DNA from 2 places in the Pimelobacter sp. 30-1 genome. Region 1 is predicted to be linked to the other one. Evidence: riboswitches for the same ligand, from Rfam matches in the RefSeq annotation. Region 1 holds a riboswitch; the other holds the start of a gene.
The links. A riboswitch is a leader RNA that binds a small molecule or an ion and turns the genes downstream of it on or off. The one in region 1 is predicted to bind thiamine pyrophosphate.
Positions count from the first base shown of each region.

Region 2: linked by a shared signal. The riboswitch ahead of CCO04_RS08650 (thiamine ABC transporter substrate-binding protein) and the one ahead of CCO04_RS05755 (thiamine phosphate synthase) in region 1 are both predicted to bind thiamine pyrophosphate.

Region 1 is NZ_NHTS01000003.1:102,295-109,463, forward strand. Features, by position in the region: gene CCO04_RS05735 (thiamine phosphate synthase) at 1-311, opposite strand, end outside; gene CCO04_RS05740 (thiazole synthase) at 373-1,137, opposite strand; gene thiS (sulfur carrier protein ThiS) at 1,134-1,337, opposite strand; gene CCO04_RS05750 (FAD-dependent oxidoreductase) at 1,334-2,332, opposite strand; gene CCO04_RS05755 (thiamine phosphate synthase) at 2,332-2,922, opposite strand; TPP riboswitch at 2,913-3,023, opposite strand; gene CCO04_RS05760 (NAD(P)-binding domain-containing protein) at 3,027-4,121, opposite strand; gene CCO04_RS05765 (choice-of-anchor P family protein) at 4,321-5,631, shown strand; gene CCO04_RS05770 (fumarate hydratase) at 5,756-7,169, shown strand, end outside.
Region 2 is NZ_NHTS01000003.1:679,144-686,312, reverse strand. Features, by position in the region: gene CCO04_RS08675 (ABC transporter permease) at 1-156, shown strand, start outside; gene CCO04_RS08670 (ABC transporter ATP-binding protein) at 153-1,106, shown strand; gene CCO04_RS08665 (ABC transporter ATP-binding protein) at 1,100-1,933, shown strand; gene CCO04_RS08660 (saccharopine dehydrogenase family protein) at 1,918-3,156, shown strand; gene CCO04_RS08655 (class I adenylate-forming enzyme family protein) at 3,153-4,700, shown strand; TPP riboswitch at 4,745-4,850, shown strand; gene CCO04_RS08650 (thiamine ABC transporter substrate-binding protein) at 4,842-5,906, shown strand; gene CCO04_RS08645 (iron ABC transporter permease) at 5,903-7,169, shown strand, end outside.

The DNA of each region.
Region 1 (7,169 bases):
GCCGCCGCGGCCACCGCATCGGCCCGGCTGTGGCAGGAGCGTCCCCACCGGGTCGCGACCTCGGGCAGCGCCGCGCCCGCCGGCAGGTGCACGCCCGCGCACCCGGCGACCGGACGGTGCGCGGCGATCACCTCCAGGCCGCAGGAGCGCGCGTGGTCGGCGATCTTGGCGCGCTCGTCGTCCGGCAGGTCGACCTCGCGCAGCAGCACCGTCGTCAGGCCGGCGTCGGCAGCGGCACCCAGGACGTCGCGCAGCGAGCGGCCCGCGGGCACCAGCGTGCGGTCGGTGAGCACGACCAGGCGGCGGCTCACCGGGGTCCCCGCGGACTTGTTCGGGGGAGCGCAGCGGAGGAGAAGAAGTCCGTGGGGTGGTTCATCCGATCCTCCCCAGGACCGGGCTGGAGGCGCGGGCCTCGCTGCGGCGCGGGATCCGGCCCGCCGACCACGCGAGCCGTCCCGCCTCGACGCCGAGTCGCAGCGCGGAGGCCATCGCCACCGGGTCGTCGGCGCGGGTGACCGCGGTGGCGGCGAGGACCGCGTCGCAGCCGAGCTCCATGGCCAGCGCGGCGTCGCTCGCCGTACCGACCCCGGCGTCGAGGACGACGGGCACCTCGACCGCCGCCCGTACGGCGGCGATCGCATGCGGGTTGAGCACGCCGAGCCCCGAGCCGATCGGTGAGCCGAGCGGCATCACGGCCGCGCAGCCGGCATCGACCAGGCGCCGGGCGAGCACCGGGTCATCGGTCGTGTAGGGCAGCACGACGAAGCCGCGCCGGACCAGGTCCTCGGCCGCGTCGAGCAGCTCGACCGCGTCGGGCAGCAGCGAGCGCTCGTCGCCCACCACCTCGAGCTTGACCCAGTCGGTGCCGAGGGCCTCGCGGGCCAGCTCGGCGGTGAGCACGGCCTCGCGGGCCGACAGGCAACCGGCGGTGTTGGGCAGCAGCCGGACCCCCGCGTCCCGCAGCGCCGCGAGCAGCCCGCCCTCGGCGAGCGAGGAGGTCCGGCGCACCGAGACGGTCACCAGGGCCGGGCGCGCCGCGTCCAGCACCGGGCCGACGAGCGCGACGTGGGGCAGCCCTCCGGTGCCGAGGAAGAGCCGGGACGGCAGGACGACGCCGGCGATCGAGAGCTCGCTCATCCGCCCTGCACCGCCGTCACGACCTCGACGACGTCGCCGTCGACGAGCCGCCGGGCGGCCCACTCGCCGCGCGGGACCACCTCGTCGTTGACCGCGACCGCGACACCGTGGGGACGCGGGTCGCCGAGGCGCTCGTGCAGCAGGTCGGCGATCGCACGGGCCTCCGTGCGCACCGGCTCGCCGTTGCAGGTGATCGTCATGGTGCTCCTTCGGTCGTGCGGCGGGGATCCACCGCGGGGTCGACGTGTCCGGTCTCGAGGTGGTCGGCGACGAGCCGTGCGGTGAGCGGGGCCAGCAGCACGCCGTGCCGGTAGTGCCCGGCCGCGAGGACGACGCCCGGGACGCCGCTGGGCCCGACCAGCGGCAGGCCGTCGGCGGTCGCGGGGCGGTCCCGGGCGGTCCCCTCGACGAGCTCGGCCCGGTCCAGGGCCGGCCACACGGCGCGCGCGGCGGCCAGCAGCCGCAGCGTGCCCCCGCCGGTGAGGACCGGCGGCGCGGCGTGGGCCTCGGAGGTCGCGCCGAGCACCACCCGGCCGTCGCCGCGCGGGACCAGGTAGACGGCCTCGCCGCCCACCCACCCGCGGACCGTACGACGCGGCGGGTCGTCCGAGCGCAGCCGCAGCACCTCGCCGCGCACCCCGCTCACCAGGCCGGTCCACGGCGCCGGGAGCCGCGCGCCGGTGGCGACCACGGTGACCTCGGCTTCGGGCCGCGCGGTGGGGCGCAGCGCGACCCGGTCGAGCAGCGCCGCGCAGACCGCGCGCGGGTCCACGCTCGCCTCGTCGGGCAGCAGCGCGCCGCCGGCCACCCGGGCCAGGGTCGGCTCGGCCGCGCGCACGCCGGCCCGGCCGAGCAGCCGGGCCTCGTGACCGCGCCGGCCGAGCAGCGCCACCTGGCGCTCGACCTGCTGGAGGTCGCCGCCGTCGTACCCGACGAGGAGGGTGCCGGTCCGCCGCAGCGCGACCCCCAGCCGCTCGGCGAGCGCCGGCCACAGCGCCAGCGAGGCCACCCCGAGCCGGAGGATCTCCTCCTCGCCGTGCCACACCTCGGCACCGGGGCTCAGCATCCCCGCCGCGGCGTACGACGCCCCACTGGCCGGGTCCGGATCGACCACCGCGACGCAGTGCCCGCGACGGCCGAGCTCCTCGGCGACCGTCAGCCCGACGATCCCCGCGCCCAGCACGTCGACGCGCATCAGCCGACCGCCGCGACGAGCTCCTTCGCTGACCCCACCGGGTCGGGTTGTCGCCAGATCGCGCCGATCACCGCCACGCCGTACGCCCCGGCGGCGCGCGCCTGCGCGGCGGAGTCCGTGCCGAGCCCGCCGATCGCCACCAGCGGCAGCACGCCGGCGGCCGCGGTCACGGCCGCGAACCCCAGCGGCGTGGGCAAGCCGGCCTTGGACGAGGTCGCGAGCACCGGGCCGAAGCCGGCGTAGTCGGCCCCGGCCTCCGCGGCGGCGACGACCTCGGCGCGCGAGCGACAAGTCGCCCCGACGAGCAGCCCGGGCGCGAGCCGGCGGGCGTCGGCGACGGCGAGGTCGCTCGTGCCGAGGTGGACGCCGTCCGCGCCCGCCGAGAGGGCGACGTCCAACCGGTCGTTGACGACGACCGTGGCGCCGTACGGCCGGACGGCGGCCAGCACCGACCGGGTCAGCGCGACCAGCGCGCCGGTGGGCAGGGACTTGTCCCGCACCTGGAAGCCGTCGACGCCGGCCTCGGCCAGCGCGGGGAGCAGGGTGAGGTCCTCCGCAGAGGAGGTCAGGCAGAAAAGACGTGCGCTCATCAGGTCCGTTCCTTCGCCGGCATGATCCGGATCAGGTGTGACGGTCGGAGCGGCTCCAGCTCCCTCTCAGCCCGCTGCCGCGGACTCCCGTGGGTGGTCGTGACTCACGCTAGCGCACGATCCTCGGCGAGCTCCAGAGGGTGCTCGGCGAGGTAGCGCCGGACGGCGAGCGCCGCGGCCCGGCCGGCGCGGTTGCCGCCGATGGTGCTGGCCGAGGGTCCGTAGCCCACGAGCTGGACGCGCGGGTCGCGCAGCGCGGTGGTCGCGGTCTGCACGTCGGTCCCGCTCTGCAGCAGGGCGATCCCGCCGTGCTCGCTGCGCAGGTGCAGCGGCGCGAGGTGGCCCACGGCCGGCCGGAACCCGGTCGCCCAGAGGATGACGTCGGCCCGCTCGAACGAGCCGTCGGCCCAGCGCACGCCGTCGGGCTCGATCCGCGCGAACATCGGGCGCCGGCGCTCGTACACCCCCAGCCGGGCGGCCTCCTGCTCCTGCGGGCGCAGTGCCAGCCCGGTCACGCTCACCACGCTCGCCGGGGGCAGGCCCGCACGGACCCGCTCCTGGACGAGCTCGATCGCGTGGCGCCCGGCGTTCTCGTCGAAGCGGTCGCGCCACACCGGCGGCCGGCGGGTCACCCAGACCACATCGGTCCGCGGCCCCAGCTCGCCGAGGAACTGCACCGCGGACGCCCCGCCGCCGACCACGACGACGCGCTTGCCGTCGAAGTGCTCGGGGCCCGGGTAGTCGGCGGTGTGCAGCTGCTCCCCCGCGAACGTCTCGGCGCCCGGGTAGTGCGGCACGAACGGCCGGGTCCAGGTACCGGTCGCGTTGACCAGCGTGCGTGCGGTCCACGCGCGCTCCCCCGCGTGGACGACGAGCAGCCCGTCGGCGTCCTCGGTCACCCGCTCGACCCGCACCGGCCGGACGACGGGCAGCCCGTGCTCGCTCTCGTAGCGGCCGAACCAGTCCGGCACGACCACGTTGGCCCGGGCCCCGGAGTCCCCCGGCGCGGGCGCGTCGGGCAGGTCCGCGACGCCGTGCACGTCGTGCATCGACAGCGAGTCCCACCGGTGCTGCCAGGCGCCGCCGGGCTGCGGGTTGGCGTCGAGGACGACGTGGTCGAGGCCCAACCGGGTCAGGTGGAAGGAGGCGGAGAGCCCCGCCTGACCGGCTCCGATGACCACCGCGTCGTACACGTGCACGCCGGTACAACGGCGGCGCCGGCCCGGCTATGCCCGCACCGGATCCGTCTCGCGGGCAGATCAGGCGTGACTTGCCGGCAGAACCTTCGTTAAATTGATGTCCGGAATGCCCTCGCGCGCTCGTCACGAGCGGGTGCGCGGTGGTTTCCTGGGGGGACAAACTTCAAAAAAGTCACAACACGAATGGGAATGGGGTCCCGTGAACGTGCGGAAGCTCGTCACTCTTGTCGCCTTTGCTCTCGGGGGTGCAGGTCTGGTCGCCGTACCGGCGCCGGCTCACGCCGCCGACCCGGTCTACTGGTCCTACTCGGCCAGCACCGGCGCGACCTACATCAAGGTGCTCGACGGCGTCGTCCAGTCCGACCTGACCGCCCAGTCGGGCGTCACCGGCGGGGCGAAGTCCAGCAGCTCCAAGAACAGCACCGCGGCCGTCAAGGTGCTCAACCTCGCCGAGGTCGGCGCGGTCGAGACCAAGACCGACGCGGTGGTGCAGAAGGCGCTGGTCGGTCAGACCACGACCCTCAAGTCCTTCGCCCGGACGGCGCACGTCAGCCTCCTCGGCGGCCTGATCTCGGCCGACGCGCTCGAGACCAACGTGACCACCACCGGTCGAGCGGACGGTTCGGCGTCGTACACCGCCAACAGCCGCCTGGCGAACATCAAGATCGCCGGCATCAAGCTGCCGCTGAACATCCCCAAGAACTACGCGGTCACCATCCCGGGCGTCGCGAGCGTCACGCTCAACTACGCGCTGCACGGCAAGTACGACCAGCCCGAGGGTGACCTGGCCGGCACCATGGCGTGGGCCGTCGGCATCACGCTGCTCAAGCCGCTCGGCGGCTACTCGGCCGGCGTCACGCTGCTGGTCAACCCGGTCAACCAGTACCTCTCCGAGGTCGCTCCGGCCTCCGGCGCCTCGCTCGGCGGCACCGCCTACGGCACCCGCATCCAGGCGCACGTCGGCGACGACATCCAGGTCGTCAGCGACCCGACCGCCCGCGTCGGCACGCCCGTCGGCTCCAGCAACGGCCGCACGCTGACCAACTCCACGCTCGGCGTCCGGGTGCCCGGCATCCTCACCACCGGCGTGATCAGCTCGACCACGACGTCCAAGAAGGACGCCTACGGCAACGCCGAGGTCACCAACACCAACCAGACCGCGGGCATCAACCTGCTCGGCGGCCTGGTCAAGGCCAACGCCATCAAGGTGAGCGCGGCCGGCAAGCTGCAGGACGGCAAGTGGACGTCCACGATGGACATGCAGCTGGTCAACCTGGTGATCGCGGGCCAGAAGATCCCGATCAACGTCTCGCCCAACACGATCCTCGACATCGCCGGGCTCGGCAAGGTCGCGCTGAACCTCCAGCAGACCAGCACCAACGGTGGTGCCTTCCAGAACGCCATCACGGCCGTCAAGATCACGCTCGACACCGCTCAGGCGGGTCTGCCGGTCGGCGCCACCGTCGAGCTGGGTGTGGCCTACACCGCCATCGCCCCGTCCGCCGGCTGACGGTTCGCACGGACCACCCTCCGAGGGGCCGGGTCGCCGCAAGGCGGTCCGGCCCCTCGGCCGTTCCCGGGGCCGGGTCCACCGATGGGTGGCCCGGGCTCCGGGCGGGATATCCTGTGTGCTCGTGGCTGAAGCTGAGTTCCGTTACTCCGACCTCCTCCCCACCGGCAAGGACGACACGCCCTACCGGTTGATCACGAAGGAGGGCGTCGAGACCGTCGAGGGCCCCGACGGCCAGACCTTCCTCAAGGTCGATCCGGCGGCCATCCAGCGGCTCACCGCCGAGGCGATGCACGACATCAGCCACTACCTGCGGCCCGCCCACCTGGCCCAGCTGCGCAAGATCATCGACGACCCCGAGGCCTCGGGCAACGACCGCTTCGTCGCGCTCGACCTGCTCAAGAACGTCAACATCTCCGCCGGCGGCGTGCTGCCGATGTGCCAGGACACCGGCACCGCGATCGTGATGGGCAAGAAGTCCGAGGGCGTGCTCACCGGCGCCGAGGACGGCGAGTGGATCAGCAAGGGCGTCTACGACGCCTACACCAAGCTCAACCTGCGCTACAGCCAGCTCGCGCCGCTGACGACGTACGAGGAGAAGAACACCGGCACCAACCTGCCGGCCCAGATCGAGCTCTACTCCACCGCCCAGGGCGAGAAGGGCCCGGAGTACAAGTTCCTCTTCATGGCCAAGGGCGGCGGCTCGGCCAACAAGTCGTTCCTGTTCCAGGAGACCAAGGCCGTCCTCAACCCGAAGCGGATGCTGGAGTTCCTCGACGAGAAGATCCGCTCGCTCGGCACGGCCGCCTGCCCGCCGTACCACCTGGCGGTGGTGATCGGCGGTACGTCGGCCGAGTTCGCGCTGAAGACCGCGAAGTACGCCAGCGCGCACTACCTCGACAACCTGCCGACCGAGGGCTCGATGAGCGCCCACGGCTTCCGCGACCTCGAGCTCGAGGAGGAGGTCTTCAAGCTGACCCAGTCCTTCGGCATCGGCGCCCAGTTCGGCGGCAAGTACTTCTGCCACGACGTGCGCGTGGTCCGGCTCCCCCGCCACGGCGCGTCGTGCCCGGTCGCGATCGCCGTCTCCTGCTCGGCCGACCGCCAGGCGCTCGGCAAGATCACCGCCGACGGCGTCTTCCTCGAGCAGCTCGAGACCGACCCGGCGCAGTACATGCCCGACGCCGGCGTCGCCGAGGACATCTCCGGCGGCGAGGTCGTCAAGGTCGACCTCAACCGGCCGATGAGCGAGATCCTGGCCCAGCTGTCGTCGTACCCGGTCAAGACGCGGCTCTCGCTGACCGGCCCGCTCGTGGTCGCGCGCGACATCGCGCACGCCAAGATCCAGGAGCGCCTGGACGCCGGCGAGGAGATGCCGGAGTACCTCAAGAACCACCCGGTCTACTACGCCGGCCCGGCCAAGACCCCCGAGGGCATGGCGTCCGGCTCGTTCGGCCCGACCACCGCGGGCCGGATGGACTCCTACGTGAAGTCCTTCCAGGCCGCCGGCGGCTCGATGGTCATGCTCGCCAAGGGCA
Region 2 (7,169 bases), 580 kb from region 1:
CTCGTCAGCGACAACGCGGCGCTCCTGCAGGGCCACCCCGAGCAGGCCGTGTACGCCGGCCTCGCGATCGTGACGACCGTGGTCGCGCTGACCTTCCTCGGCGACCGCCTGACCGAAGGCCGGCCGGCAGCCCGGCTCCGACGGGAGAAGCGATGACGAACCCCCTGCTCGAGATCGACGACGTCCAGGTCGACCTGCCCTCCCGCGGGACCGTGCTGCGCGACATCACGCTCGCCATGGCACCCGGCGAGGCGCTGGGACTGGTCGGGGAGTCCGGTGCCGGCAAGTCCATGCTGGCGCGCGCCGTGGCCGGCCTGCTGCCGGTCGGCGCCGCCCGCTCCGGGACCATCCGGTTCGACGGCACGCCGCTCGCGCGCCACCGGGGCGGCCGGGACCCCGCCCGCCTCCGGCTCGGGATGGTCTTCCAGGACGCCCGCGCCCACCTCGACCCGCGCCAGCGGATCGGCGACTTCCTGCTGGAGACCACGGCCCGCCGGGCACGTCCCGGACGGCTGCCCGAGGTGCTCGCCCTGCTCGACCGGGTCGGCCTCGCCGAGCCCCGCCGCCTGCTCGGCCGCTATCCCGACCAGCTCTCGGGCGGGATGCTCCAGCGGATCATGATCGCCTCGGTGGTCCTCGCCGACCCGGCGCTGGTCCTGGCCGACGAGCCGACGACCGCGCTCGACGTCACCACGCAGGCCGAGGTGGTGGCGATCCTCGACGAGCTGCGGCGCGAGCGGGGCACGGGCCTGCTGTTCATCAGCCACGACCTGGACCTGGCGGCCCAGCTCTGCGACCGGATCGCCGTGCTGTACGCCGGCACGGTCCAGGAGGTCGCCGGGGCCCGCGAGCTCGCGGCCGATCCGCGCCATCCCTACACCCGGGCCCTGTTCGCGGCCCGGCCGGACATCGCGCGCCGGCTGCCGCGGCTGCCGGCGATCGCCGGGCACCCGGTCGCGGCGTACGAGGCGGGGGCGGGCTGCGCCTTCGCGCCCCGGTGCGACCGCGCCGTCGACGCCTGCCGTACGGCGGTACCGCCCCTCGCCGGCACCGAGCACGCTGAGCACGCCGTCCGCTGCCTGCGTGCGGAGGTGGCGTCGTGCTGACCGTGACCGCCCTCCGCAAGGTGTTCCCCGGTGCCCGGGACAGCTCGACCGTCGCCGTGGCCGGCCTCGACCTCCACCTCGACCGTGGCGAGTGCCTGGCGATCGTCGGCGAGTCCGGGTCGGGCAAGTCGACGACCGCCCGGATGATCGCCGGGCTGCTGGAGCCGACGGCCGGGCAGGTGGTCCTCGACGGCCACGACGTCAGCCGTCCGGCCCGGCGCCGGCGGGAGCGGCTGCGCCGCGCCCGGCTGCTCCAGATGGTCTTCCAGGACCCCTACGCCTCGCTCGACCCGCGGCAGTCGCCCGGCGACGCGCTGGCCGAGGTGCTCGCCCTGCACGGCGTCCGCGACCGCACCGAGCGAGCGGCCCGGGTGCGCGAGCTGGGCGCCGCGGTCGGGTTGAGCAGCCGTCAGCTCGAGAGCCGGCCGGCCGAGCTCTCCGGCGGCCAGCGGCAACGGGTCGCCCTCGCCCGGGCACTGGCGCCGCGCCCGCCGGTGATCATCCTCGACGAGGCCGTCTCCGCGCTGGACGTGTCGATCCAGGCCCAGGTGGTCAACCTGCTCGCCGACGTGCGCGCCGCCACCGGCACGGCCTACCTCTTCATCACCCACGACCTCGCCGTCGTACGCCAGGTCGCCGATCGGGTGCTGGTGATGAAGTTCGGCGAGGTCGTCGAGCAGGGGCCCGTGACGCAGGTCCTGGACCGGCCCTCCGCGCCCTACACCCAGCGACTGAGGGCGGCTGTGCCGCCCCGCTCCGACGGCGCCCACCCGGGCGCCGTCCCTCACCAGGTTGAAAGGAACACCTCTCCATGCGAGTCCTCCTGATCGGCGCCGGCGGTGTCGGTGACGCCTTCGTGCGCATCGCCACGACCCGCGACTTCTTCGAGGCCCTCGTGGTCGCCGACCACGACGAGACCCGCGCGCAGGCCACCGTGGCGAACGCCCGGTCCAAGGCGGCACCCGACGCCCGGCTCCACGCGATCAAGCTCGACGCCGCCGACCGGTCCGCCGTCGTCGCCGCGATCCGGGAGCACCGTGTCACCCACGTGCTCAACGCCGTCGACCCCCGCTTCGTCGAGTCGATCTTCGACGCCGCCTTCGAGGCGGGTGCCGACTACCTGGACATGGCGATGAGCCTGTCCGCGCCGCATCCCGAGCACCCCTACGAGCAGTGCGGCGTGATGCTCGGCGACCACCAGTTCGCCCGCGCGGCGCAGTGGGAGGACGCCGGACGGCTCGCGCTGGTCGGCATCGGCGTGGAGCCCGGCCTGTCCGACGTCTTCGCGCGCTACGCCGCCGACCACCTGTTCTCGGCGATCGACGAGCTGGGCACCCGGGACGGCTCGAACCTGCAGGTCGCCGGCCACGGCTTCGCCCCCTCCTTCTCGGTCTGGACGACGATCGAGGAGTGCCTCAACCCGCCACTGGTCTGGGAGCGCGAGCGCGGCTGGTTCACCACCGAGCCGTTCTCCGAGCCGGAGGTCTTCGACTTCCCCGGCGGCATCGGCCCGGTCGAGTGCGTCAACGTCGAGCACGAGGAGGTCGTGCTGATGCCGCGGTGGGTCGACGCCGAGCGGGTCACCTTCAAGTACGGCCTGGGGGAGGAGTTCATCGAGGTGCTCCGCGTCCTGCACAAGCTCGGCCTCGACCGCACCGACAAGGTCCGGGTCGGCGACGTTGAGGTCTCGCCGCGCGACGTGGTCGCCGCCTGCCTGCCGGACCCGGCCGGGCTCGGCTCCGCGATGAGCGGCGCCACCTGCGCGGGCCTCTGGGTCACGGGCACCGGTCGCGACGGCAACCCGCGGGAGGTCTACCTCCACCACGTCGTCGACAACGCGTGGAGCATGGACCGGTACGGCACGCAGTGCGTGGTGTGGCAGACCGCGGTGAACCCGGTCGTGGCGCTCGAGCTGCTGGCGACCGGCGCCTGGAAGGGAGCCGGCGTGCTGGGCCCCGAGGCCTTCGACCCGCTGCCCTTCCTCGAGCTGCTGGCCGCACCCGACGGCTACGACTCCCCGTGGGGCCTCGAGGAGCGGACGCCGCGATGAGTGCCGCACCGCCCCTGCTCCCCGGCGACCTGCTCGTCACGGCCGCGCGGACCCGTCCCACGGCGGTGGCGCTCGTCGACGGGGAGCGGTCGCTCACCTATGCCGACCTGGCCGAGCGTTCGGGCCGGGTGGCCGGCTGGTTCCAGGCGCACGGCGTACGCCGCGGCGACCGGGTGACCATCCACGCGCCCAACAGCGCCGCATGGGTGGAGGCCTACCACGGCGCCCTGCGCAGCGGCGCCGTCGTCAACCCGGTCAACGCCCTGCTCACCACCAGCGAGCTGGCCTACGTGCTGGACGACTGCGGTGCCCGGATCCTGTGCACCACGGCCGCGATGCTCGCCGCCCTCGACCGTGCGGTGCTGAGCCGGCTCGACGCCGTCGTCGTCCTGGACGGGCTCCCGCCGGGCGATCGCGCCGACGGGGTCGAGGTCGTCGCGCTCGAGGACGTGGTCGCCGCCGGCCGTACACCGTCCCCGGTCGAGCTCCGGCCCGAGGACCCCGCCGTGATCGGCTACACCTCCGGCACCACCGGGCACCCCAAGGGCGCCGTGCAGTCCCAGCGCGCGGTCCTGCTCAACTGGCAGCTGAGCGCCGAGGCGCACGCCAAGACCAGCGCGGACGTCGTGGTCACGGCGCTGCCGGCCCCGCACGTCTACGGCAGCGTGGTCCTCAACGGCACGCTGGGCGCCGGCGGGACCGTCGTGCTGATGAGCCGGTTCGACGCCCGCGGCGCCGTGCGCCTCGTGGCCGAGCACCGCGCGACGGTGTTCGAGGGCGTCCCGGCGATGTACGCGATGATGCTGGCCGAGCCCGCCCTGGACCCGGCCGACCTCGCCAGCCTCACCCGCTGCACGGTCGGCGGTCAGACGATGGCCGTGTCCACGATGACCGCCTGGGAGACGGCCAGCGGCGCACCGCTCATCGAGCTGTGGGGGATGACGGAGCTCTCCGGGCTCGGCACCACGCACCCGGTCGGCACCGAGCGCGTCCCCGGCTCCATCGGCCGCCCGCTGCCGGGGATGGAGGCGCGGGTCGCCGACCTGGAGCATCCGGAGGAGGACGCCGGTCTCGACCAACCCGGTGAGCTCTGGATGCGCGGTCCGCTGGTGATGACCGAGTACTTCGGCCGGCCCGAGGACACCGCCGAGGCGCTCGCCGGCGGCTGGCTGCGCACGGGCGACCTGGTCCGCCGCGACGCGCAGGGCAACCTGTGGGTGGTGGACCGCTGTCGCGACCTGATCCTGTCCGGCGGCTACAACATCTACCCGGCCGAGATCGAGCGGGTGCTGTCCGGGCACCCGGCGGTCGCGCTGGTCGCCGTGGGTCCGGTGCCGGACGAGGTCAAGGGCGAGGCCCCCCGGGCCTATGTCGTCCTCCGCGAGGGACACCAGGTCACCGGCGACGAGCTGGTCGCGTGCGCCCGGGCCGAGCTGGCGGCGTACAAGGTGCCGCGGTCGGTGGTCTTCGTCCCGGCCCTGCCGCAGACGTCGAGCGGGAAGATCATGAGGCGCGCGCTCCGGGAGCTGCCGGTCGCCGACTGAGCGGGGGGCGCGGAGAGCGGATCGTCCCGCTCTCGTAGACTGGCGCGGTCAGACAGGGGAGCACCACGGGGTGCTGAGAGTGCGGACCGCCGCAGACCCTCCGAACCTGATCCGGTTAGCACCGGCGAAGGGAGTCATCCAGTGCGTACGCGCCTGCTCACCGGCCTCACGGCCCTCACCACCACGGTCGTCCTCGTCAGCGGTTGCTCGATGCTCGGCGCCGAGGACGACGGCGCGCGCGCCGACGACAAGGTCGTCACGCTCGTCACCCACGAGTCGTTCGCATTGCCCGACGAGCTCGTGGCGAAGTTCGAGAAGGACACCGGCTACGACCTCAAGATCAGCAAGCTCGAGGACGCCGGTGCCCTGACCAACCAGCTCGTCCTCACCAAGGACGACCCGGTCGGCGACGTCGTCTTCGGCATCGACAACACGTTCGCGACGCGGGCGGTCGACGAGGGCGTCTTCGCGCCCTACCGCGCGACGCTGCCCGAGGGCGCGAAGCAGTACGCGCTGGCCGGGGACGACGCCGGGGCGCTGACGCCGGTCGACACCGGCAGCGTCTGCGTCAACGTGGACGACGCGTGGTTCGCCGCCCAGGGCGTCCCGAAGCCGACGAGCCTCGACGACCTCACCAAGCCCGCCTACAAGGACCTGTTCGTCATCCCGGGGGCGAGCACGAGCTCACCGGGGCTGGCGTTCCTGCTCGCCACCATCGACCAGTACGGCGACGGGTGGCCGGCGTACTGGACCGCGCTGATGGACAACGGCGCCAAGGTCGTCAAGGGCTGGTCGGACGCCTACTTCACCGACTTCACGTTCTCCGGCGGCGACCGGCCGATCGTGGTGTCCTACGACTCCTCGCCGGCCTTCACGCTCAACAAGGCGGGCACCAAGACGTCGACCAGCGCCCTGCTCGACGGCTGCTTCCGCCAGGTCGAGTACGCCGGCGTGCTGCGCAACGACAAGGGCACGACCAACGTCTCCGGCGCCCACGCGGTGATCGACTGGCTGGTCTCGCCCGAGGTCCAGGCGGCGCTGCCCGACTCGATGTACGTCTTCCCGGTCGCGAGCGAGACCCCGCTCCCCGCGGCCTGGTCGCAGTTCGCGACCCCGGCCGAGGACCCCGCGCAGGTCGACCCCGCGCAGATCACGGCGGAGCGCAAGAGCTGGCTCGAGAAGTGGACCGAGATCGTGTCGCGATGACCGCGTCCGGCGGCTCCGGCCGGATCGCGGGGCGAGCGGCGTACGTCGCGCTCGCCGCGGTCCCGGTCGCGGTCGTCGCGGTCTTCTTCGTGCTGCCGGTCGGCGCGATGCTCCAGCGCGGGGTGTGGCCCGACGGGCACTTCGACCCGGGTGCGGTGCTCGACGTGCTGGCGCGCCCACGCACCGGGCGGGTGCTGTGGTTCACGGTGTGGACCAGCACGGTCGCGACGGTGGCGGCGGTGCTGCTGGGCCTGCCGGCGGCGTACGTCCTGCACCGGCTGCGGTTCCCGGGCCGCGGCCTGGTCCGCACGGCGCTGCTGGTGCCCTTCGTGCTGCCCACGGTCGTGGTGGGGCTGGCGGTCCGCCAGCTCATCACGTCGTCGGGACCCCTGGGCTTCCTCGGTCTCGACGGGACGCCGGTGGCGATCCTCATCGGCCTGGTGTTCTTCAACGTCGCCGTGGTCATCCGCACGGTCGGCGTCGCCTGGGAGGGCCTCGACCGGCGTCCGGCCGAGGCCGCGGCGGCGCTCGGCGCGACGCCCGCCCAGGTCTTCCGGACGGTGACCTTCCCCGCGCTGCGCCCGGCGATCGTGTCCGCGGCGAGCGTGGTGTTCCTGTTCTGCGCGACGGCGTTCGGCGTCGTCCTCGTGCTCGGCGGCGTGCGCTACTCGTCGGTGGAGACCGAGATCTACCTGCTCACCGCCGACCTGCTCGACCTGCCGGCGGCCGCGGCGCTCTCGCTCGTGCAGATGCTCGCCGTGGTGGCGCTGCTGGTCGTCGTGGGCCGGCTGCGCGCCGTACCGGACCCGACGGTGCGACGCGTCCTCGCGCCGGCCGCGCGACCGCAGCGGCGCGACCTGCCGGCGATCGGGGCGACCGCGCTGACGCTGGGGTTCGTGGCGCTGCCGATCCTCGCCCTCGTCCTGGGCTCGGTACGGCGCGAGGGTGGCTGGAGCCTCGACTTCTACCGCGCGCTCGGCGGCTCCGGCGAGGGTTTCCTCCAGGTGTCGGTCGTCGACGCGCTGCTGGCCTCGCTGCGGATCGCGGTCGACGCCACCTGGATGTCGCTCACGCTCGGGCTGATCGTCGCGTTCGTCGTCACCCGTCGTACCCGCAGCCGGGCCGGTCGCCGCGCCCGCACCGTGCTCGACGGCTTCTTCATGCTGCCCCTCGGCGTCTCCGCGGTGACGCTGGGCTTCGGCTTCCTCATCGCCCTCGACCAGCCGCCGCTGGACCTGCGGGCCAGCCCGGTCCTCGTCCCCA